3 regions of the Alteromonas sp. I10 genome follow, and region 3 is predicted to be linked to each of the others. Evidence: predicted binding sites of a transcription regulator. Region 3 holds the regulator's gene; each other region holds the start of a gene.

Region 1 (7,207 bases), on a different contig from region 3:
TTTAGTTTCCGTTTCATATTGCGCCCAGGCAGAGGAAAGTAACGCACTTACCACTCGCTCGGCTAAAGCAGTGTTCGCAGACTACTTGGAATATCTCACGCTACCCAACGTTGCAACGCAATCAGCAACTGATATAGAAAAGGTTGCGCGTTGGACGGCAACGAAATACAGCGAGTATGGTTTTAATACTCAGCTGCTGGAAAACAACGGCATGCCGATGCTGTATGCTGATTACATGCTAGCTGGGAAAAATGCCCCTACCCTGCTTTTTTATGCACATATGGATGGTCAACCGGTTAACGCTGAGTTGTGGGAACAAGACAGCCCTTGGAAGCCCGTTCTAAAAATCGAAGAAAATGACAGCTGGGTTGAAAAACCACTCTCTTTACTCGATAAAGACTATGACCCTAATTGGCGTATTTTTGCGCGCTCGGCATCTGACGACAAAGCCCCAATAATGATGTTACTAGCAGCCATAAACTCACTTTCGACGAATAAGGTGACGCCATCAGTTAATATCAAAGTGCTCCTTGATTCAAACGAGGAAGGTGGCTCTCCTACCCTCGCAAAAGTGATAGAAAAAAACAAAGCGCAGCTTTCTGCAGATGCCGTAGTAATGTTAGACGGTCCCATGCATCCATCCAACGCTTCTACCGTGGTTTTCGGTCATCGCGGTGCGACACTGGTTAAGCTCACTGTTTTCGGACCAAACTCTGATAGCCATAGTGGGCACTTTGGCAACTACATTCAAAACCCCGCTTTTATGCTCTCAACACTCTTAGCAGGGATGAAAAATGAAAATGGCAAGGTGACTATTCCTAATTATTACGGAGACACTCCTCTGTCAGAAGAAACAAAACAGGTGCTTCGAGACATTCCTATTGATGAAAATGCACTATTGGCACGCCTTGGGGTAACAAAGTCAGAGTCTGTAGGTGGCAACTACTATGAATCCATTAGTCTTCCATCTCTAAATATCAATGGATTGAGCGCTGCAAGCACAACAGCAGTAAGGACAATCATTCCGGCTAGCGCTACAGCGTCCATCGATATTAGAACTACAAAAGAGGCTCACTCGTCCAGACAAGTTAAGCTGTTAAAAGACTATATAACAGCTAAGGGATATCACATTGTGGACGAATTGCCATCAAAAGAAACCCGTCTAAAGCATGAAAAACTCATTCTTATAGAAGTTAGCCCCGGCACTGCAGCACTACAAACGTCCCTCGATGAGCCAGTTGGTCTATGGGCGCAAAAGGCACTAGAATCTGTAAGCGATGAGAAGGTTGTAGTTATTCCAATGATGGGGGGTACTGTTCCAACCGCACCGCTAGTAAACAGTATAGAGAAGCCGGTAATTCTTATTCCATTAGTCAATGCTGATAACAATCAACACGCCCCTAATGAAAACTTACGTATAGGGAACTTTTACAGTGGAACAAATGCGCTGTATCAATTACTGACCACGCCTTATGACCAGTAATAGAGTTGTAGTGATGAAGTGATGCTTTAAACCAAAACCTATACGAAAAACCTCACTAATATACGTTAATAGACCAAGGTTTAGTTGAAGCGCGAGAGTTACGACTCTACTATCGTTTAAGCAATTAAAGACATCGCACATCGGGTGAAGAATCTATCTATGCAGCATTTAAACATTAAGAAACTTACATTTTGTCTAACACTGGCGATAGCAGCGAGCAATGCCAGCTTAGCTGATACCATTGCTGTTGACGCTTCATTAAATGCGCAAGTTAACAACCAAACTAAGAAACAAAGCGTCAACTCTTCACCTAGTAAGCCAAGCATCATGTCTTGCCCTTCTGATTTTCAGCAAATTAAGATTTCTGATGATGCAAGACAATGCCAAGCATTTGACGAAAGCAAGACAGCAGTAATGGTTTACCACTCTCCTCGCTCCCCGAGTGAATTACTGAATGTTTACCAAACGGCGCACCCCGCTTTAAAAACTCACACGCCAGTTAGCGGCCGCACGTTGTTATCCTCAGAAGATAAAGGGGTCAGAGTAATAATCAGCCCAGATAATACTGGCTCTCAAGTGGATATTCTTGTTACATCCACAACGAAATAAGCCCTTTTAGCAAGACAACTACGAAATCTACTCATGTTGGCATCTGCTTTGCAAAATCATCAATAACTACTCCACGGTAACAGTGAGTGTCATTTTTATGACGCTCAAACTGCAAACGGAGCCCAAGCTTTTTTCGATATAAACACTTTAGCGGGCTTCTTTATTACGCATTCCGTGGGCTTTAACTATTGATATTTGCGAGGGTTACGATGGAATTGGCAATTATTCTAATGATGTTACTTATTGTCGTTGCACTGGGTGCCATAAAGTTGTCAGACGGCGGTGTCGCATTTCCATTTAGGCGAAAGCCGCAATTGTTCACCCCCGTTGAGCACTCTTTTTTAAACCTTATCGAACAGGCTATGGGAAGAGAGTTTCGCATAGTGTGCCGTGTGCGTCTTAACGATTTAGTGGCGGTTCGCCAGTCTGCAAATAAAAAGACGGCAAGCCAAGCCATCAGCAGAGCTTCTAGCAGACAGCTCGACTTTGTATTAGTAGATAAACACGACATGAGTCCTGTTCTTGCTATCGACTTAGTTCATAGCCAAGGCAAAGATGGTTATAAATCACAAAAAGACTGGTTTGTAACCGGAGCACTTGATGCTGCCGGCCTTCCTCATGCAAGAATTAAAGTGAAATCTGGTTATACCGTTGAAGATATTCGCGAGTGTTTGGAAAACAAACTCATTCCATATCGCCGTTTACAGCAAAAAATGGCACAGCTGCCAACGCATAATCCAGAGCCACCAAAGCGCCCGACTCGCCCAGTGCGTTCAAGCAGACCAGCTGCAGCTTAAGACATAAGCCCACTTCCCCTGGCCTTTGTTGCTTTGCTATTTTCTTACTCTCAAATAGCGGTAACAGAGGCATTTTTCTGTCAGTTTCTCTATTTTCCTTATACAATTAACGCTTTCAACAGCGTATTCACGCGTTAAATTCCCTCAACACCGTCGGTAAAGTTATGAAAAAAATTGGTATTTTAGGTGCAATGGACGAAGAAGTTGCGCTACTTAAAGCGTCACTTTGGAATGTAAAAGAAACCCAGTGGAAGCACCTGACGTTTTACGAAGGTACACTTAACGACATAGAAGTGGTGCTAGTAAAATGCGGTATTGGTAAAGTGGCTGCAGCAATTGCTACTACTGTACTTATCGAACAGTACGCCCCTGATGCTGTTGTCAATACCGGTTCTGCCGGAGGTTTCGACAAGAATCTAAACATCGGTGATTTAGTGATCGCCAGTCACGTTATTCACCATGATGCCGATTTAACCCATTTTGGCTACAAGCTCGGTCAATGCGCAGGTATGCCTGAAGATTTCCGTTGCGATACAAGGTTAATGGAAGCCGCTCGTAGTGCTGCCACAGGCATTACGTCGCTTCAGTCGACAACAGGTTTAATCTGTACGGGCGATGCGTTTATCGGTAGCGACGAAGCTGTAGCAGAACTGCGTGAAAACTTCCCAGACATGAAAGCGGTTGAGATGGAAGGTGCAGCTATAGGTCAAACTTGCCATATGCTCGACACGCCTTTCCTTGTCATTCGTTCATTGTCGGATATTGCAGGAAAAACGTCGTCAGTGAGCTTTAAAGAGTATCTAGACACTGCCGCTAAACACTCAGCACAATTAGTTATGGCAATGATTAAGGCTCTCGCAAAATAAGATGACAGAGGTAATTAGCGACCCGCAATACCAGTCGCTATTCGTACTTTGGCTGGCTATCGCCGTTGACGCATTATGGCGCTGGCCCCAAAGTACTCATCCATTAACGCTCATGCGCTACCTCGTTCAGCAAATGGGGCGCAAAGTGGTGCCCTCTCGCGAATACGGTAGGTCTCAGCACTATATTTCAGGCTCATTAGCCGCCCTAGTTCTTCTTGCGCCATTGGTAGTATGTGTTGCCATCTTGGTGTACATGGCCCAATACCCCGTATTCTTTGAGGCGATTATTCTTGTCGCACTGCTCGACTACGGTTACCAGCGTCAACAGTACAAAAAAGTGCTGGCGAGTGTGGGAAGAAATAAAAAATCCCTCGCACGTGAAATGGCGCAAACCATTACTGCACGTCAATGCGATTCACTTTCCGATATAGGAATTGCCAAAGCCGCGATAGAATCGCTATGGCTGAAGTTTCTTTATCTTTATTGCGGCGTTATTTTCTACTTTGTAGTGGCAGGCCCCATAGGCGCACTCATTTATCGATTGCTTTTGCTCACATCTTGGCAGTGGCATTACCGAACCCCTGCAATGACTTTCTTTGCCAAACCCGTACGCAATCTTGTTTACTTACTTAATATGCCGCCCGCGGTCATTGGTGGTCTAGCAACACTACTGGTCAGCCATCCTATTAAAGGGTTTCGCGCCATAAAGCGCTCCCCAGTGAAAGATAAAACCTCGCTACTGCTTGCGCTTATGGGCGGTGTGCTTGATATTAAACTCGGCGGCCCAGCAATTTATGCCAACAAGAAGATTCGATACACCCGCGTGGGAGGCGCTAACGAGGTAAAGTACTCTCACATGTTGACAGCCAAAAATACGGTTACTCATGCCATGATTGCGGTTAGCGCCTTCGCATCGTTAGCTATGCTGGCAATGGCCGTAGCCTAATGAAAACAGCAGTTATGATGAAAACCATTTTTTTTGTAATTTTAAGCTATTTACCTCTTCTCACATTTGCTAACTCAGAATCAGATGCCGAGACAAAGCACCTAGCTCATTCAGATCAATTTGCTTCTGCCGATGTTGCACCAAGCTCGGAATCAAGCGCCTTATCAAATTCCGTCGAGCTAAAGATAGTCAGCCTTGCGCCCCACCTTACCGAATGGGCATTTAGTTTGGGCTTAGGCCCTAACCTTGTAGGTGTAAGCGACTATAGCGACTATCCTGACGCCGCGAAAAATATTAAGCGGGTGGCGGATTTTCAAGGTGCCGATATCGCTACCATTGTGGCGTTAGAACCTGATTTAATTCTTGCATGGGATGGAGGCAATAAGCCGCAAGATATCCATAAGCTTTCCTCGATGGGTCTAAACGTATTTAGCAGTAAGGTCGAAAATATCACTGATATAGCCAGCGAAATTAAAAGGCTTGGGGCACTTACAAATACGCAAAAGCAGGCGACCCAGCTCTCCAATGATTTTCTCAACGAACTAGCCGAACTTCGAAGTAAATACGACAAATCCTCGCTTATACCAGTATTTTATTATTCGTGGACTGCTCCACTTATGACCATCGGTCCCAACGCGTGGGGTAACCAACTGCTGAATGTGTGTGGTGCTCAAACATTATTTGCAGACAGTCCTGTAGACTATCCTCAAGTCGCATTAAAAGATGTACTCACTCGCCAACCTCATGCACTCATTGCGGCATCTAAAAGTACGCATTCAGAACTTGAGGTATTCTGGCGTGATCATCGCTCTTTCCTCAAAGCCCCCTTAATTGTTGTGGATCCAGACGTCACCAGTAGGTTTTCATTGCGATTAATAAATGAACTAAAAGTACTCTGTAAAGGTATTAAAGAAAGCGCATAAGCGTTATACTTAAGTCTAGACCTGCTGGGCTGTTTTCAATTGATACACACCGACTTGGCCCAATTTAAGCGCCTTTGTGTAACAGAATAAGAGCAGGTTCTAATCTTCTATAAAAAGGTAAGAGTTTTTATTCATGCGGATTGTTGTTGCGGGTTTTCTAGTTGTTATCAGTGTTGCATTGTTTGTGTCGCTTCAGTGCACAGCGAAAGCGACCGCGCAAGCCTCTGTTGCCGCATCACCATATCTTATCGAGCGAGTTGCGAACAACGACTGGCTCCTTATTGATGTTCGCTCTCCGCAAGAATTCGCCGATGGTCACATTCCTGGCGCAGTAAATATGCCCCATGAAAATATCAATGACTACCTTAGCGAATTAGAAGGCCACAAAAACAAACCTATTATCATTTATTGTCGTTCAGGCAGAAGAGCCAAACTGGCAATGAAAGTATTGGAAGAACTCGATTTTTCTGAAGTCATGCATTTAGAAGGCGATATGTTAGGCTGGAGTGCCGCTGGCATGACAGTTGACCGAATGTAGACTCAATATTCCGCCTTCTCCTTCGTATTAGTCTTTGGCACTAAAGATGTTGTAAGTTCAACCTCTTGGCTGATTACTGTGCGTAACTGAGCCCCTGTGATACACTCTTTTTACTCGACGATTGTATGAAACACCCATGAAAATAGATATTGCTACTCCGGCCATGTTATTTCCGGCGATTTCCTTATTGCTTCTAGCCTATACCAATCGCTTTTTAACGCTTGCAACTATTATCCGAAACTTTTCAAAAGAAGAGAGAGATGAGAATACTCAAGCACAAATAAAAAACCTTCGATTACGTATTCAACTTATTAAGCGAATGCAAATAGCAGGTGTGGGTAGTTTTTTTCTTTGTGTAGTATCCATGCTAGCGATATACCTCACCTATCAACAGGTAGGAAACTGGGTGTTTGCTGCAAGTTTAGTATCACTTCTGTATTCACTATGGATGTCGGTAAGAGAAATATTGATATCAGTTGAAGCCTTGGATGTGCACCTTGACGGGATGAAAAACGCCCCGCGTAAAGAAAAAGTATGAAGCCCACAAATCATTTGAGCCACATAATTCAAAGTGATATCAGCTACGAGTCTCTAGCGCCTGAGTTTTTTGCAGGGGTGATTGCTCTTGGTAATCACGTGCACGGAGATAACTACCTAACCAACGAGCTACTTGCTGATTACTATGCAAAGAGCTTTGTTGGCAATACTAATGCTAGCTGGGTAGCCCTATACAAAAAAAAGGTTGTTGGTTTCAGGCTCACCTTTGCGCGTACGCAATGGGAAGCAGATGAGTGGTGCAGCCCTTCCCTTTGGCCAGTAGATCCAAATACCGTATGCTATTTCAAATGTAATACGGTAGACCCTGCAATGCAGGGCTGTGGAATTGGCAGCAGACTATTAAGTAAATCGATTGAATGTGCGCAAATTCAAGGCGCAGAAGCGGGTTTAGCGCATATTTGGTTGGCAAGCCCTGGCAACAGCGCATTTAAGTACTTCACTAAAAATGGGGGGCAGCTTATCAAGAAACACCCCAATAAATGGCGCT
Region 2 (7,207 bases), on a different contig from region 3:
ATGAACCGCCGTAATTTTGGTTTGCGTCATATCGTCCACTTTTGCCATTTCAGTACCGAGCTTTTGTACTTGCTTGGGCTCTAAGTGTTTCAATATCTGGGCGGCGTCTTCTTCAGAAAGACTCAGCAGCAAGATGGCCGCTTTTTCTACGCCTTCTAATTTACTGACGTCGTATGACGGCTCGTCAACATTGGCAAGTTCTTCAGCCATAATCTTATCTCACTACTCGTCTTGCATTAACCAGCCCTTCACTACTTGGGCTGATAACTCAGGTTCATTGGCCACAAGGGCACGTACAGCTTTAAGTACATCTTCATCTTTGTGCAGGTCAGGCAGCATGAGTGAACCATCTGGCGCAAAACCTACCTGTCCTTCGTCAAAGTCAGACGTTAACATGCTAATGGTGTCATCGCCTAAATCTAAGCCCTCATCTGCATCAAATTCATCGGCGTCGTTCGACTCATCAGGATTAATAAGACGACGTAGCATAGGACGAATCACGAAGATGATAAGCACTATTATAACCAAGCCACCAACAACTAGCTTAAGAATTGGTAGAAATCCGGGCTGCTCCCAAATAGGCGCGTCTTCAATTTCCCCTGCGTCCATCCGAGTAAAGGGCACGCTTACAACTTCTAACGAATCACCACGGGTAACGTCAAAGCCAATGCCGCCCTGTAAAAGCCTACGTATGTTGAGAATCTCTTCTTGTTTACGCGGTGTTGGCGTCATCGCACCGTCTTCACCCGCAACTTGGGTATAGTCCACCGCCACAGATACACTTAATCTGCGAATAACCCCTGTCTGTTTCTTGGTATGACTGATAGTGGTATCAAGTTCGTAGTTGCGCGTAGACTCTTTTGCTGTGCGCCCAGGCATAGTTTGTTGACTGCCGCCCACTGCATTTTCTGGAATATTAGAATCTAACGGAGGCTGATTAGACAGTGCACCAGGAATACCGCCAACACCGCCACCTACGCTGTTTTCTTCCATTATCATTTCACTGCGAACCGCAGGTAAATCAGGGTTGTAGCTACGCTGTGTTTGTTCCATAGCTGTAAAGTCCATGGTAACGTCAGCTTGTGCTGTGTAGTTACCTATGCCCAATACTGGAATCAGTATCGCGTCAATTTTTTCTAAGTACTCTTGCTCACGCTGGCGCTCAATCTCGTATTCTTTTCTGGCACGAGCACTCATAGAATCTTGAGAGCCTGAGTTAAGCAGACGACCATTGCTGTCTGTTACGGTTACCTTAGACGGCTCCATGTTTTGCACTGCAGACGCCACAATATCGACAACAGCATCAACCTCTTCACCTGCAATAACGGCACCGCGCTTAGCCGTTAGCACAACGGTTGCCGACGCTTTCTTCTCTCTTCGCGCAAATACGTTCTCTTTAGGCATAGCTAACAAGACACGGGCTTTTTGAATGCTCGCGATATCTTCGATGGTAGCCGCGATTTGTTGCTCGCGGGCGTGTTTTAGACGTTCCATCTCAACACGCTGGCTCACGCCAAACCCCATATCCTGCATAATGATATCTGTACCGGCATCAGAGGCCTTTGTTAACCCTTGGCGGGTCATGCCTAAACGGATGTTTTGGAATTCGTCACTTCTTACGTAAACAATATTGCCTTCAAGCTTATAGTCGATTTGGTTTGCATCCATATAATCGAGGGTTTCAATAAGCTCTTGGGTTTCCATTTTCGCAAGTGGACGGTAATCAGGTTCTTGCGACCAGATAAGAATAAAAATAGCGATGGCGACGCAGATTACCAAAACAACCACAAGGGCCATTTGGCGCATCATATCTGCGCTACCTAAAGTGTCCATAAAACCAGATTTGTTTTCTGGCTCATTGTCCACTGCTTGATTTTGATCAGGAACCGTAAGGTTTGTACCTGTAGCTTCAGCCATAACCTACTCCACCTACACCGGCATATTCATTATTGTTTTATAGGCTTCAAGTACTTTGTTACGCACTTGAACAGTGGCTTCAAAAGCAATGCCTGCCTTTTCTTTCGTCAGCATAACTTGAGCTAGGCTTAAGTTAGGGTCGCCCATTTCAAAACGCTGCTGCGCGTCTTTAGATTCGAGCTGCATGCCGTTTACACCATCTACCGCATTCTTTAGCATGGTCGAGAAATCACTTGCCGAGCTATTAACTTCACTAAGCGGCTGCTGTTGAGGCTCATTAACTTGAAGACGAGTTTGCCCAATCATGTTCTGCATTTCTTGATACAAACTATTGGCTTTAACGTCCATAACCACTCCTAGTGCTTTTTCGAGACCGCCTGAACATCGGCGTATAACTTATGTATAGAGGGGATTTAGCAAAGGGCTTGCCAACTTTAAAAAACTATACATATCAAGAAGATAAATCAAAAATAAGAGGGTTAGCCAAATTTATGGCGTTTGACTTAGTGTGAGCAACAAAAAACCGCCGCCTTCTTTACTACAGAGGCGACGGATAAGGACGAGGAAACCGAAAGTGTAGAAAGCGACCTTATGCGGGCACTTCAATACCGTCTTCGCGCATGCGCGCTAATTTGTAACGAAGGGTTCTTGGACTAATGCCGAGCTTTTCTGCCACATCTTTACGCTTGCCGTTACACGACACCAATGTATCGAGGATAATTTGATGTTCTTGGTAGCGCAGCTCAGACCCTAGCCTATTATCTTCAACATGCTCTTGCGGTGTCTCAACAGGTGCAGTCATGTCTTCGTCAATCATTAAATCGCTGGCGTCGATTTCATTGTGTTCGCATAAAATAAGCGCCCGTTGAACCACGTTTTCTAGTTCGCGAACGTTCCCTGGCCAGCTGTATTGTGACAGCTTATTGCGTGCTGCTGCGCTTAACCTGATAGTACCCAGCCCTTGAGAACTAGCGTGACGCTGAACCAGATGTTCGGCGAGAGGGACAATATCACCCGGACGTTCCGATAGCGGGCGCCACTCAATAGGGAATACATTTAAGCGGTAGTACAAATCTTCTCTGAACTCTCCCGCATCCACTGCTTTTCTCAAATCTCGGTTACTTGTAGCAATAACACGGACGTTGAGCTTAACGGTTTTACGTCCGCCAAGACGCTCTACTTCGCGCTCTTGTAACACGCGTAGCAGTTTAGCTTGAAGCGCCAAATCCATCTCGGTTATTTCATCAAGTAACAGCGTACCGTCTTGGGCTTGTTCAAATTTACCCGGGCAAGCTTGGATTGCGCCGGTGAACGCACCTTTTTCGTAACCAAACAAGGTCGCTTCTAGCATGTTCTCTGGTATGGCTGCACAGTTGATGGCGACAAATGGCGCATCACTTCGCGGCGACTGATCGTGAATATAGCGAGACAGCACTTCTTTACCCGAACCGCTTGGTCCCATTACCATCACAGTGGCGTCGGACTTCGCGACTTTGCGAGAAAGCTCAAGTAACTTCAAGCTTGAAGGGTCAGCAACAATAGGCGTGCGTGACTCTATTTTTTGAGCCGGCGCGTAGCGTCCCACTAAATTAAGCAGTACTTCTGGGGCAAACGGTTTGGATAGATAATCTGTTGCGCCATCGCGCATTGCCTGCACGGCATCATCAATAGTGGCATAGGCTGTCATCAATAGCACCGGCATATTGGGGTACTTAGTTTTGATACTTTTAAGTAGCGTTAAACCGCTCATTTCGCCCATTTGAATATCGCTTACCACTAAATCGACGGAGCGCGAAGACAGCACCATTAACGCTTCTTCAGCACAGTCAGCGGCAACAACCTCATAGTTACCTAACAGAAGGGTGTCTAGGAGTGCTTCGCGTAATCCTGCGTCATCTTCAACAATTAAAATGGTAGTTTTAGACATTATTCTCTCCTATGACCTACGCAACATGAGTCAATGTTTGTGAAGATTGAGCGTTCACCACACACGGCAAAGACACACTAAAGCACGCCCCACCTTCTGGCATATTTGATACGCTAAGCAAACCGTTGTGGGCGTTTACGACGGATTTAACCACCGCAAGACCAAGGCCCGTGCCATGAGTTTTAGTTGTGAAAAACGGTTCAAAAATTTTGTTTTTGAGTTTATCCGGTACGCCAGGACCTTTATCTATAATGGCCACATGCAAACGTTCATCAGACACTGCAGTTTCTACGTGCACGCACTCCCCTTTCGGAGTAACTTGGCTCGCGTTGTGAACAAGGTTTAATAACGCGCCTTGAAGCGCTGTAAGATTACCGGTAATAGATACGTTTTTATCGAAGCCGCTAAAAGTTAGCGTTTGCTGTGCTTGAGCCGTCATGGTTTGGGCACTGCCTTCAATTGAAGTAAACAACTCTCCCAAGCTAATTTGGCTGACCACTTGTTCTTCCCCTGACTTAGCGAAAAGCAGCATGTCGTTAACCTGACTCTCTAGCTCTTTAAGCCTGTCAGTTAGCTTGTTTGCAAATTGAGTTTGTGCTTCTTGTCCCAAGCCTTTGCGCGTTAAATTAGACGCATAGAGCATGGCCGCAGAAAGAGGCGTACGAATTTGGTGAGCAAGGGATGCCACCATTTTTCCGAGAGAAGACAGGCGCTGCATATGACTCACGCGTGCTTGCAGCTGCCGCGTTTCGGTTAAGTCGGTAATAACAATTAATTGCCCAGGCTCATTTTCTAATGGCGTGATAGAAAGCTTCACTCGGCGACCGTCAACAAGTGAGACTTCGTGGCCGTCGTCAGCGCGAGGCTTGAATGAGCGCGTGATAATACTTCGCCACACTTCCTCTTCCAGCGGTTCACCTAACAGTGCTTTCGCTTGTTCATTGGCTTGGCGCACGATCCCTTTACCGTCTATAACGATAACGCCAGCAGGCATTACCTGAAGTAAGTGCTCAAGTCGACTCGCCTGCAACCGTAAAGACGAAATATCGTCACTGCTTGAGGGGTCGTATTCATCACGAGATATCGCATTATCAATACTATCTAACGCATAGCTTGATGCTGAGTACTCAGTTGATTGTGGTGTGCTGTCAAAAGCCATATTGCCCTCGTCAAATTGCAGACGCTGTTAAACTATGACTTAGATAAAGCAGAAGATGTGCCAATTCATCATTGGCTTATTTTTCAGTTAGATAGGATTAAATTATAGAGGAAAGCGCAACGTCAATTACCTGACATTACGCTTCTTCAGTACGTTGAATATCGTACTTCCGCATTTTCTCGACAAGCGTTGTTCTGCGCATACCAAGTTTGTCGGCAGCTCGAGCCACCACCCAATCTTGATTGTCTAACGCCTGTCGAATGAGGTTTACTTCCAACTCAGAAAGGTACTCTTTGAGATTAACCCCTTCCTCAGGTAAAGATGAAGAAACCATTCCGTTCAAACCCTCATGGCTTTGCTCGTTAAGATCTTCTTCAGGCTCTTGCGCGGCCGCTTCAGCAAAGAGTGCATTGAATGCTTCACGCTCAAGAATTTCTTCGGGATAATCAGGCTCGTAAGCCTGTATATCACCGTATTGATATTTCTCAGGTAAATCGGCGATATCAACGATTTGACCAGGATAAAGAATTGTTAAGCGTTCAACCAAGTTAGACAGCTCACGAACGTTGCCCGCCCATTCGTGCTCCATTAACGAGGCGATCGCTTGCTCGGTAAAGCGCACACCTTCCACCCCATCACCTTGGATACGACTATTTAGCTCTTGGAGCAGTAAGGGGATATCGTCTTTTCTTTGTCTAAGTGCAGGGCTATCAATTGGGAACACGTTGAGTCGGTAATACAAGTCCTCACGGAACTTGTCTTCACTGATCATGGTTTCCAAATTGCGGTGCGTCGCGGCGATGATGCGTACGTTACACTGAAGGGGCTTGTTGCCGCCTACGCGCTCGAAGGTACGCTCTTGTAACACGCGCAATAATTTAACCTGCATCTGAAGCGGCATATCACCGATTTCATCCAGAAACAACGTACGGCCTTCCGCTAACTCAAAACGGCCTTTACGCGCGCTGATTGCGCCAGTAAACGCGCCTTTTTCGTGACCAAACAGCTCGCTTTCCAGCAGTTCGCCAGGAATGGCACCGCAGTTTACCGGAATAAATGGCCCGTCTTTGCGTTCAGATAAGAAGTGAACATTACGTGCAACGACCTCTTTACCTGTTCCAGACTCACCTAGAATCAAGACAGTGGCATCAGTTGGAGCAACCTGTTCAACTAATCGACGAACTATTTGTATTTGTTCGCTTTTACCAATAAGGCTTCTAAACAGTCGCGTCTTTGTTCCCGATGTACGAGACAAGCTCGGTTTGCGCCTTGAGTATTCTTGGCAACGATGGATAGCTTGGGTCAAAACGGGATAGGTTAATGGCGTTGCAATAACGCTAACGAGATTACAACCTGCTGATGCTTGGCTATTATTTTCAACCAATGCTACAAATGGTATGTGAGGAAACTTCTCAACCAGTCCGCTGACTATGGCTGGCGATATGTGCTCAATAAGAACAGCATCAGCCCCACTATCTTGCAAATACCGTTCGCAATCACTAAAGCCTCGCGATTGACACGATTCTCCCATGAAGGTAACGATAGTTTCCAAGTTTTGAATAAGTTCCTGGTTGTCACTAACCAGCAAAATGTTCTTCATCAATTCCCCGAGAACGCTTTGTTATTATTTACAGTTTAGCGCATTTATAAATTGTAACGACAAAAGATCGGAGCGCAACCGCTGTTTTCGGAAATGTATCAATAAAAAAAGCAGGTTACCCTGCTTCTTTCGATTAATTTTAGCAAAATTAACGTATGTTGGTTTAACTCAACAACGATAAAACCTGACTCTGCTGCTGATTCGCTTGCGCTTGAACGGTTAGCGCCGCCTGACCCAGCACATCGTTTGACGCCTGCTGTGACACAGCTTGAGCAAAATCAAGATCTTGAATGCGGCTACGCGCTTCAGCGGTGTTCACGTTAGCTTGAGTAAGAGAACGCGCCGCACTTTCGAAACGGTTTTGGGTAGCACCTAAATCGCCTCGCGCGTTACCGATCGTTTCAATTGCAGCATCAGTTGCACCTAGCGCATCTTCAATGCTAGTGCCAGATGTAATATCGATAGCCAGTACATCATTTAATTGAGCAGCAACATCTTGTGTATTGACGCTTATTGATTGACCCGCACTTGAACCTGATTGGAATTCAAGTGAGCCATTTTCAGATAATAACGGCTTGCCAGCAAAATTCGTCTGCTCAATGGT
Region 3 (7,207 bases):
CTCGAACAGGCTTGCCACTTCATCGTCGGGCATATTCACAGGAATCGCTTCAGATTCCTCGTCCATAACGTCAGACACTCTATCGTCGGTATCTGCGGTGAGTAAACGGGTAACTGGAACAATACCAACAAGGTTGTCAGTTCGATTTACTACGTAAAACGTATCCGTATTCTCTGGCAGCTCGCCTTTTAAACGGATATAGCGCAAAACCACGTCAATGGTCACATCAGGGCGTAATGTGATGGTGTCGGTGTTCATGATGAAACCAGCGGTTTCTTCACCGTAAGACAGCGCTTGCTCTGCGCGCACGCGATCTTGTGCATCCATCGAATCTAGAATATCGGCCAGTACTGGCTCTGGAAGACTGCTTAGCGTCTCTGCTAAGTCATCGGTATCCATCTCTTCAAGTGCGTCAACCACATTAGCGGGAAGCATCTTTGTAATGATACCGTTTCGAACATCGTCAGAAAGTTCTTCTAAAATGTCGCCGTGAAAGTCACCATCAATGAGCTCCCATAATTCGTCACGGGTTCTGCTAGGGCTAGATTCAAGAATGTGGGCGACGTCTGAAGGTGGTAATTCAAGCAGAAGCTTACGTACAGATACGAATTGACCGTTGGTCAACGCAGCGTTGAGTGCGCGTAACTGAGTTTGTACGTATTTAGAAACAAGCGCTTCTGCCATAAGGCGTTATTCCTACAAGCTAAAAGATGAACAATGCAGGCCATAGAGCCTGAGTGGGCGTAGAATATCGCAATTATGATGAGTCTGTCATGATAATTGCGTAGGTTTTGCGCAGGATTTTAAGATAACTGCGCTAAGTGTTGATTTATTGGTCAATGGATTGGGCAAATAAGACTATTCGTCTTCGTTAAATCTTCCCTCAATAAGTTCTTCAATAGCTGCAAGTGCATCAACAGCATCACTGCCGTCCACAATTACATCTACCTGTTCACCTTGATGGCTTTCAAGCATCATTAATCCCAATACACTGCTTGCGTCTGCTTCCTTATCGCCTTTTTTTAAGATGATTTTAGCGTCGAATTGATTCGCCAGTTTAACCAGTTGGGTCGCCGCTCTTGCATGCAACCCTAACTTATTGACGATAGTTAGCGTTTTTTGAATAGTCATTACTGATTCAGCTCTCTATGGCGAATTTGTACATCAGGGTGTATTTCACTGAAGGTTTTCGACAGGGTCTGTGCGATATAAACCGAACGGTGTTGGCCACCAGTACAGCCAATTGCTACGGTTACGTAACTTCTGTTATTGCGCTCTAAATGAGGCAGCCATGTCGTTATTAAATTCTGAATTTGCCAAATGAACTTGGTCACTACAGGCTGCGACCCCAAAAATACTTCTACTGGTGCGTCTAATCCGGTCAGGTGTTTAAGGTCGGGCTCCCAGTGGGGGTTAGGTAAAAAGCGGGCATCAAAAACGTAATCCGCATCTTTAGGAATACCGTGCTTAAAGCCAAACGACTCAAACACAAGCACAAGGCGTGAGCTTTTCTTACCTAGGATACGCTCTCGAATTAACTCAGCCAGTTGGTGAATGGTAAGCTTATCTGTGTCTAAATATAAATCTGCGCGTTCAGCAATAGGAGCAAGTAGGGCAGACTCGGCTTTAATGGCTTCTGAAAGCGATTTATTAAGCTTGGCGAGAGGGTGAAGACGACGTGTTTCGCTAAAACGCTTAACCAGTACATCATCGCTCGCGTCAATGTAAACAATGGTCATCGACCACGAAGAAGGCAGGTAGTCTAGAATTTCTACCAAATCGTCAGGATTTTTAGGTAAGTTTCTCACATCGATACTTACCGCAACCTGATCGTACTCGTCAACAACTGTATGGGTTAAGGTGGGAAGTAAGTTTACCGGGATATTATCAACACAGTAATAACCTAAATCTTCCAATGCGCGAAGTGCGACAGACTTACCAGACCCCGAACGACCACTGATTATTATCAGCTTCACCTACTTTCTCCCTAATACTCTGGTTTTATCACATACGCGTTGTTGAATTAGGCGCCTACTAAACGGTTAATAGGCGCTTAATGTTTAACTTAATGCAGATAGAATATCGTCGCTTGTCGTTGCGCGACGTATTGCTTTAATCGTTTCTTTGTCGCTTAGTTTACCAGCCACGGTGGCCAGCGTTTGAAGGTGTCCTTCGGTCTGTTCCTCGGGAACGAGTAGCGCAAAAAAGATGTCTACGGGTTTCTCGTCAAGGGCGTCAAAGTCGATTGCTGGAGTGCTGGTTACAACAATGGCAATCACTTTCTCAAGGCCCGGTAGGCGTCCGTGGGGCAGGGCGATACCATTGCCAATGCCTGTACTACCCATACGCTCTCGAGCCATCAAACTGTTGAGTACCGTTGCCTGATCAATGTTCTCGTTTTGCTTGGCAGCGATATCAGCGATGATCTCAAGAATTCGCTTTTTACTATTACACTGAACCGCACACTCGGTGCGGTCCAGACTTACGATGGCTTGTATATCCATGCTTAATTAACTACTAATGTTTTTTCAGTTTTTCCTTATGCTTGATTACCTGCCGGTCGAGTTTATCAACCATGCTGTCAATCGCCGCATACATGTCGGTATTTTCTGAGGATGCGAATACTTCAGCGCCACTTAAATGAACGGTCGCTTCGGCTTTTTGATTTAATTTTTCAACGTTCAGGATGACATGCACATTAGAAATGTGATCAAAGTGACGTTCAAGTTTGCTGAACTTCGTATCGACATAATTACGCAAAGAGTCGGTGATTTCGACATGATGACCAGTAAGGTTGATTTGCATATTTCGTCTTCCTTATATTATTAAGCCCGATTAAATAAGGCTTTTGCGTTGGTTCGACGGCGGGATCGACAACGATTCCCGGTACTTTGCTATTGTTCGCCGGGCAACTTTAATGCCTTGTTCGGCCAACAATGAAGCAATCTTGCTATCACTTAGCGGCTTGCTAGGCTTTTCAGCGGCCACTAATTTCTTGATCAATGCACGAATCGCTGTAGATGAACATTCACCACCAGACTCTGTTGCAACGTGGCTTGAGAAGAAATACTTCAATTCGAAGATTCCACGTGGCGTATGCATGTACTTTTGCGTTGTCACTCGCGAAATAGTGGATTCGTGCATATCTACCATTTCTGCGACATCATTTAGCACCATTGGTTTCATCATTTCCGGGCCGTGCTCAAAAAAGCCCATTTGCTGCTGCACAATGCAGTTTGCAACCTTCATTAAGGTTTCGTTACGAGATTCAAGGCTCTTTATGAACCACTTAGCCTCTTGCATGTGTGAGCGGATGAATTGTGAATCGCTACTATTCTTGGCACGGCGACTCATTGCAGCGTATTGTTGATTTACGCTTAACTTAGGCAGACTGTCGGGGTTCAGCTCAACCACCCAACGGCCATTTTTCTTGGTTACTGAGACATCAGGAATAACGTACTCAGGCTCTTTAGTAACTAAAGCACTACCTGGGCGAGGATTCAAGGTTTGCAGTAAACGCATTGCCTCGCGTAGCTGATCTTCTTTCAATCGGCTTTTACGCATAAGCGTACGATAGTCTTTGCTGCTCAGTAAGTCAGAGTACTCTTCAATCAGTTGCTTTGCTTCAGCAAGCCACGGTGTGTCTTCTGAAAACTGGCGCAATTGCACCATCAAACATTCTTGTGGAGAGCGAGAGCCAGAACCAATAGGGTCGAACATCTGAATGCGCTTAAGCACACATTCTATTTCGTCCATTTCAATCGGCTCTTCCATATCATCATCGTTAACCGCTTCTAAAATATCGTCAAGGGTAACGGTTAAATAACCTGACTCGTCAATAGAGTCGATGATTGCTGTAGCGATTGCGCGATCGGTATCCGAGAAATGGGTAAGGCGCATTTGCCAAAGAAGGTGCTCTTGAATATCTTCAGTAGTCTCACCTTGGAAGATTTGCTCGTCGTCATTGGATGGACCTGGAGCTGGAGAAGATGAAGCAGAATAGTATTCGTCCCATGTGCTGTCGATTGGCAGCTCATCGGGAAGATCGTTTTTCTCAAGTGCATCGCCGGCTTCTAATGTGTCACTAGATGCAGAAGCAGTGGCCTCAGAGCCGCTGTCATCGTTGTCGATATTGTTCTTTTCTAGTTGCGGCTCGTCGTTACCTTCTTCAACTTCTAATAGCGGATTAGAATCGAGCGCTTCTTGGATCTCTTGTTGAAGATCAAGTGTAGAAAGCTGCAGCAGTTTAATGGCCTGCTGAAGCTGTGGTGTCATGGTAAGTTGTTGGCTAAATTTTAGCTGTAAAGATGGTTTCATCTACGTCTTATTTAAATGCTCTAAATTGAATATACCAGAGCGAAACTGAAAAATGACAATTCGGTTACATTAACTATAGCCTGAATTGTTCGCCTAGGTATACATCCCTTACTTTTTGATTACTTAAAACCTGTTCCGCCGTTCCTTGCGCAATAAGCTCGCCATGACTCACAATGTACGCCTTTTCACAAACATCCAATGTCTCTCGTACGTTATGGTCCGTGATAAGGATTCCAATCCCCCTATCGCGAAGATGTTGTATTATCTTCTTTATATCATTAACTGATATTGGATCAACACCAGCAAATGGTTCGTCTAACAAAATAAATTGCGGTTTTGCTGCCAGAGCGCGGGCAATCTCAACGCGACGGCGTTCGCCCCCTGACAAACTCATCCCCGTACTATTACGTATATGGTTAATATTAAATTCATCAAGTAGCGCATCTGCTTCTTCTTCTTGCTGTTGTGAATTTAAATCTTTACGGGTTTGCAAAATGGCCATGATATTTTCATGCACGGTGAGCTTTCTGAAAATAGAGGCTTCCTGCGGTAGGTAGCCAATTCCGCGGCGTGCACGCTCGTGCATGGGCTGATGAGTTAGCTCATTGTCGTCGATTTCAATCTTACCTTTATCCAGATTCACTAAACCAACAATCATGTAGAATGTGGTGGTCTTACCAGCGCCATTTGGGCCAAGAAGACCAACAATTTGACCCGTTGAGACAGACAGGCTTACATCTCGTACAACCTGTCTTGACTTGTAAGCCTTAGCAAGATTTTTAGCGCTCAAAGTTGCCATTGCTATTCATTGCCCTCGTTGTCTTTTTTGTCTTTCTTAGACGAAGTTTTGCGAATGGTCTCAGGTGTGAATACTGTGGTCACTCGACCCTCACCATCCTTACCTGCGCCGCCAGTCGCTAGCAATTGCTCGGTAATCATATCGAACGTGATGTTGTCACCCTGTACTTTACTGGTGTCTTGTTTCAACTCTGCGTTTCCGGCAAGAGAAATCGTTCGGTTCACCACTTCATAGCGTATTTCATTAGCTTTTGCTGAAACTGGCGTGCCGTCTTCCAATTGCTGGGAATAGCTTGCAGGCTTCCCTCTAGCAATAAATATTTCACGACCACCACCGTCAGTGGCAATTACTTCCACTTCGTCAGCTTCAATAACCAAAGAGCCTTGAGTTATGAGTACGTCGTCTTTGTACAACGCGGTTTTATTTTTACCGTCGATAAACTGGGTGTTCGAGCCTATTTTTATGGGCTGCGAAAAATCATCTTCACTGGCGTGTACCGCACCGCTAGCGATGGCAAGCAATAAACTAGTTGCTAGGGGAATAAGTGGTTTGTACATGATCTAAAAGCTCGTATTCTTGTGTGCGTAAATTCGCGTTAAACCCATTACTTAAAATGACATATTGGGTGCCCAGTATTTCAACGGGTTGGTCAGATGTCATTTGCTTGGTTTCTAAATTAATTTGAATGTACTCGGTCGATATACTTCTGACAAAGTCATCGCCAGTTTGGTTCTCAATATTAACTTGGTTTTCCAGCTGGATTAGCTCGTTATTGTATAGTGTACCTTCATCAGCGGTTACCACCCATGGTGATGACGCGTTTTCTGTATAAAGGGTGTATTTAGGTTGCTGAAACAATACAAAGCCAAGCTGGTCGTAATGCTCCATCGACTCTGCAAATACTTTGTGATTTAACTCACCGTCTTGATTGTACAGCGTAGTGGTTAGATTTTTTGCTTTGTAGGCGGGCTTTAGCGCATCGTTTTCACGATTCCCCTGCGTTTCAGGCTGCTCTTCCATCCACGTAGGGATGTACATCAGCATCGCCAGAATAAATAGCGCCGATATACTTAATCCTAAGCGATTAAAGCCAAACAGACTCATACACTAGCTCCAAAAATCTCATTTGCTATCCCTTTGGCCTGCAAAATGGTATCCGATATTTCTCGGACAGCGCCAAACCCACCGGGAAGGGTCGTAATCCAGTTTGCTTGTTTTGCTACGTAAGGATGGGCATCGGCAACCGCAATTTTAACCGCAACGTGCTTGTACATACCCGTATCTGGCATGTCATCACCTACCGCAGCCACTTCGTCAGTGTTTAACTCAAGGCGTTTCATCAGGTCACTAAGCGCGTCTGCTTTATTCTCTTCGCCTTGAATTATATGTGCAACATTCAGTGCCTTCATTCTATTTTCAACAATGGCAGAGCGACGTCCAGTAATAACCGCGACATTCACTCCATTGCTCACTAGCGCTTTTACACCATATCCATCACGGGTATGGAATGCTTTAAGTTCTTCACCGTCGTTACCTAAGTAAATTCGGCCATCTGAGAACACACCATCAACGTCGCATACCAGCAACTTTATCTTGGCTAGTTTTGCGAAAAGCGAGTCATTTATTTCCGTGTACAAGGTGGTTGTCATTTAAAGCACTCCTGCTTTTAGTAGCATATGCATGTTAAAAGCCCCAACAGGTTTGCGCTTATCGTCAGTAACCATTAACGCACTAATTTTATGGGTTTCCATCAAGTTCAGGGCTTCTACAGCCAGCTGACCTGCGGTGGTAGTCTTGCCGCCTTTAGTCATTACTTCTTCTACTGTCGCACTGTGTACGTCTACGCGGGCATCGAGGATTCGTCGTAGGTCGCCATCCGTAAAGACGCCTGTCAGCGTACCGTCTGCCGCTATCACGCCTGTCATACCCAATCCCTTTTTAGATATTTCCAGCAGTGCGTCAGCGACAGAAGCACTGGCATGGACAAGGGGGATATCACTGCCGCTTAGCATGATATCGCTAACTTTAAGCAGAAGTTTTCTGCCTAAACTACCGCCTGGGTGCGAAAGCGCAAAGTCATCTGAGGTGAAA

Evidence for each region. The regulator sigma-54, encoded in region 3, starts transcription at its own class of promoters, with help from an activator protein. The targets are predictions, from matches to a motif close to GTTGGCACGNNNNTNGNNT.
Region 1: a site for sigma-54 is predicted at 2,128-2,146, ahead of BZA03_RS05375 (DUF2726 domain-containing protein). Genes of this name have one in related genera too.
Region 2: a site for sigma-54 is predicted at 5,050-5,068, ahead of BZA03_RS00400 (PAS domain-containing sensor histidine kinase). Genes of this name have one in related genera too.

The regions. Positions count from the first base shown of each region.
Region 1 covers NZ_QJJN01000002.1:220,104-227,310, reverse strand. The annotation lists gene BZA03_RS05385 (M20/M25/M40 family metallo-hydrolase) at 1-1,483, shown strand, start outside; gene BZA03_RS05380 (hypothetical protein) at 1,643-2,092, shown strand; gene BZA03_RS05375 (DUF2726 domain-containing protein) at 2,302-2,889, shown strand; gene BZA03_RS05370 (5'-methylthioadenosine/adenosylhomocysteine nucleosidase) at 3,054-3,755, shown strand; gene BZA03_RS05365 (cobalamin biosynthesis protein) at 3,757-4,701, shown strand; gene BZA03_RS05360 (cobalamin-binding protein) at 4,701-5,624, shown strand; gene BZA03_RS05355 (rhodanese-like domain-containing protein) at 5,758-6,162, shown strand; gene BZA03_RS05350 (DUF2721 domain-containing protein) at 6,299-6,700, shown strand; gene BZA03_RS05345 (N-acetyltransferase) at 6,697-7,207, shown strand, end outside.
Region 2 covers NZ_QJJN01000001.1:107,540-114,746, reverse strand. The annotation lists gene fliG (flagellar motor switch protein FliG) at 1-210, opposite strand, end outside; gene fliF (flagellar basal-body MS-ring/collar protein FliF) at 223-1,917, opposite strand; gene fliE (flagellar hook-basal body complex protein FliE) at 1,930-2,265, opposite strand; gene BZA03_RS00405 (sigma-54 dependent transcriptional regulator) at 2,507-3,844, opposite strand; gene BZA03_RS00400 (PAS domain-containing sensor histidine kinase) at 3,861-5,003, opposite strand; gene BZA03_RS00395 (sigma-54 dependent transcriptional regulator) at 5,140-6,603, opposite strand; gene BZA03_RS00390 (flagellin) at 6,767-7,207, opposite strand, start outside.
Region 3 covers NZ_QJJN01000003.1:242,205-249,411, reverse strand. The annotation lists gene mgtE (magnesium transporter) at 1-684, opposite strand, end outside; gene BZA03_RS07960 (HPr family phosphocarrier protein) at 859-1,131, opposite strand; gene rapZ (RNase adapter RapZ) at 1,131-1,976, opposite strand; gene ptsN (PTS IIA-like nitrogen regulatory protein PtsN) at 2,061-2,504, opposite strand; gene hpf (ribosome hibernation promoting factor) at 2,518-2,805, opposite strand; gene BZA03_RS07940 (RNA polymerase factor sigma-54) at 2,836-4,317, opposite strand; gene lptB (LPS export ABC transporter ATP-binding protein) at 4,391-5,116, opposite strand; gene lptA (lipopolysaccharide transport periplasmic protein LptA) at 5,119-5,673, opposite strand; gene lptC (LPS export ABC transporter periplasmic protein LptC) at 5,642-6,220, opposite strand; gene kdsC (3-deoxy-manno-octulosonate-8-phosphatase KdsC) at 6,217-6,765, opposite strand; gene BZA03_RS07915 (KpsF/GutQ family sugar-phosphate isomerase) at 6,766-7,207, opposite strand, start outside.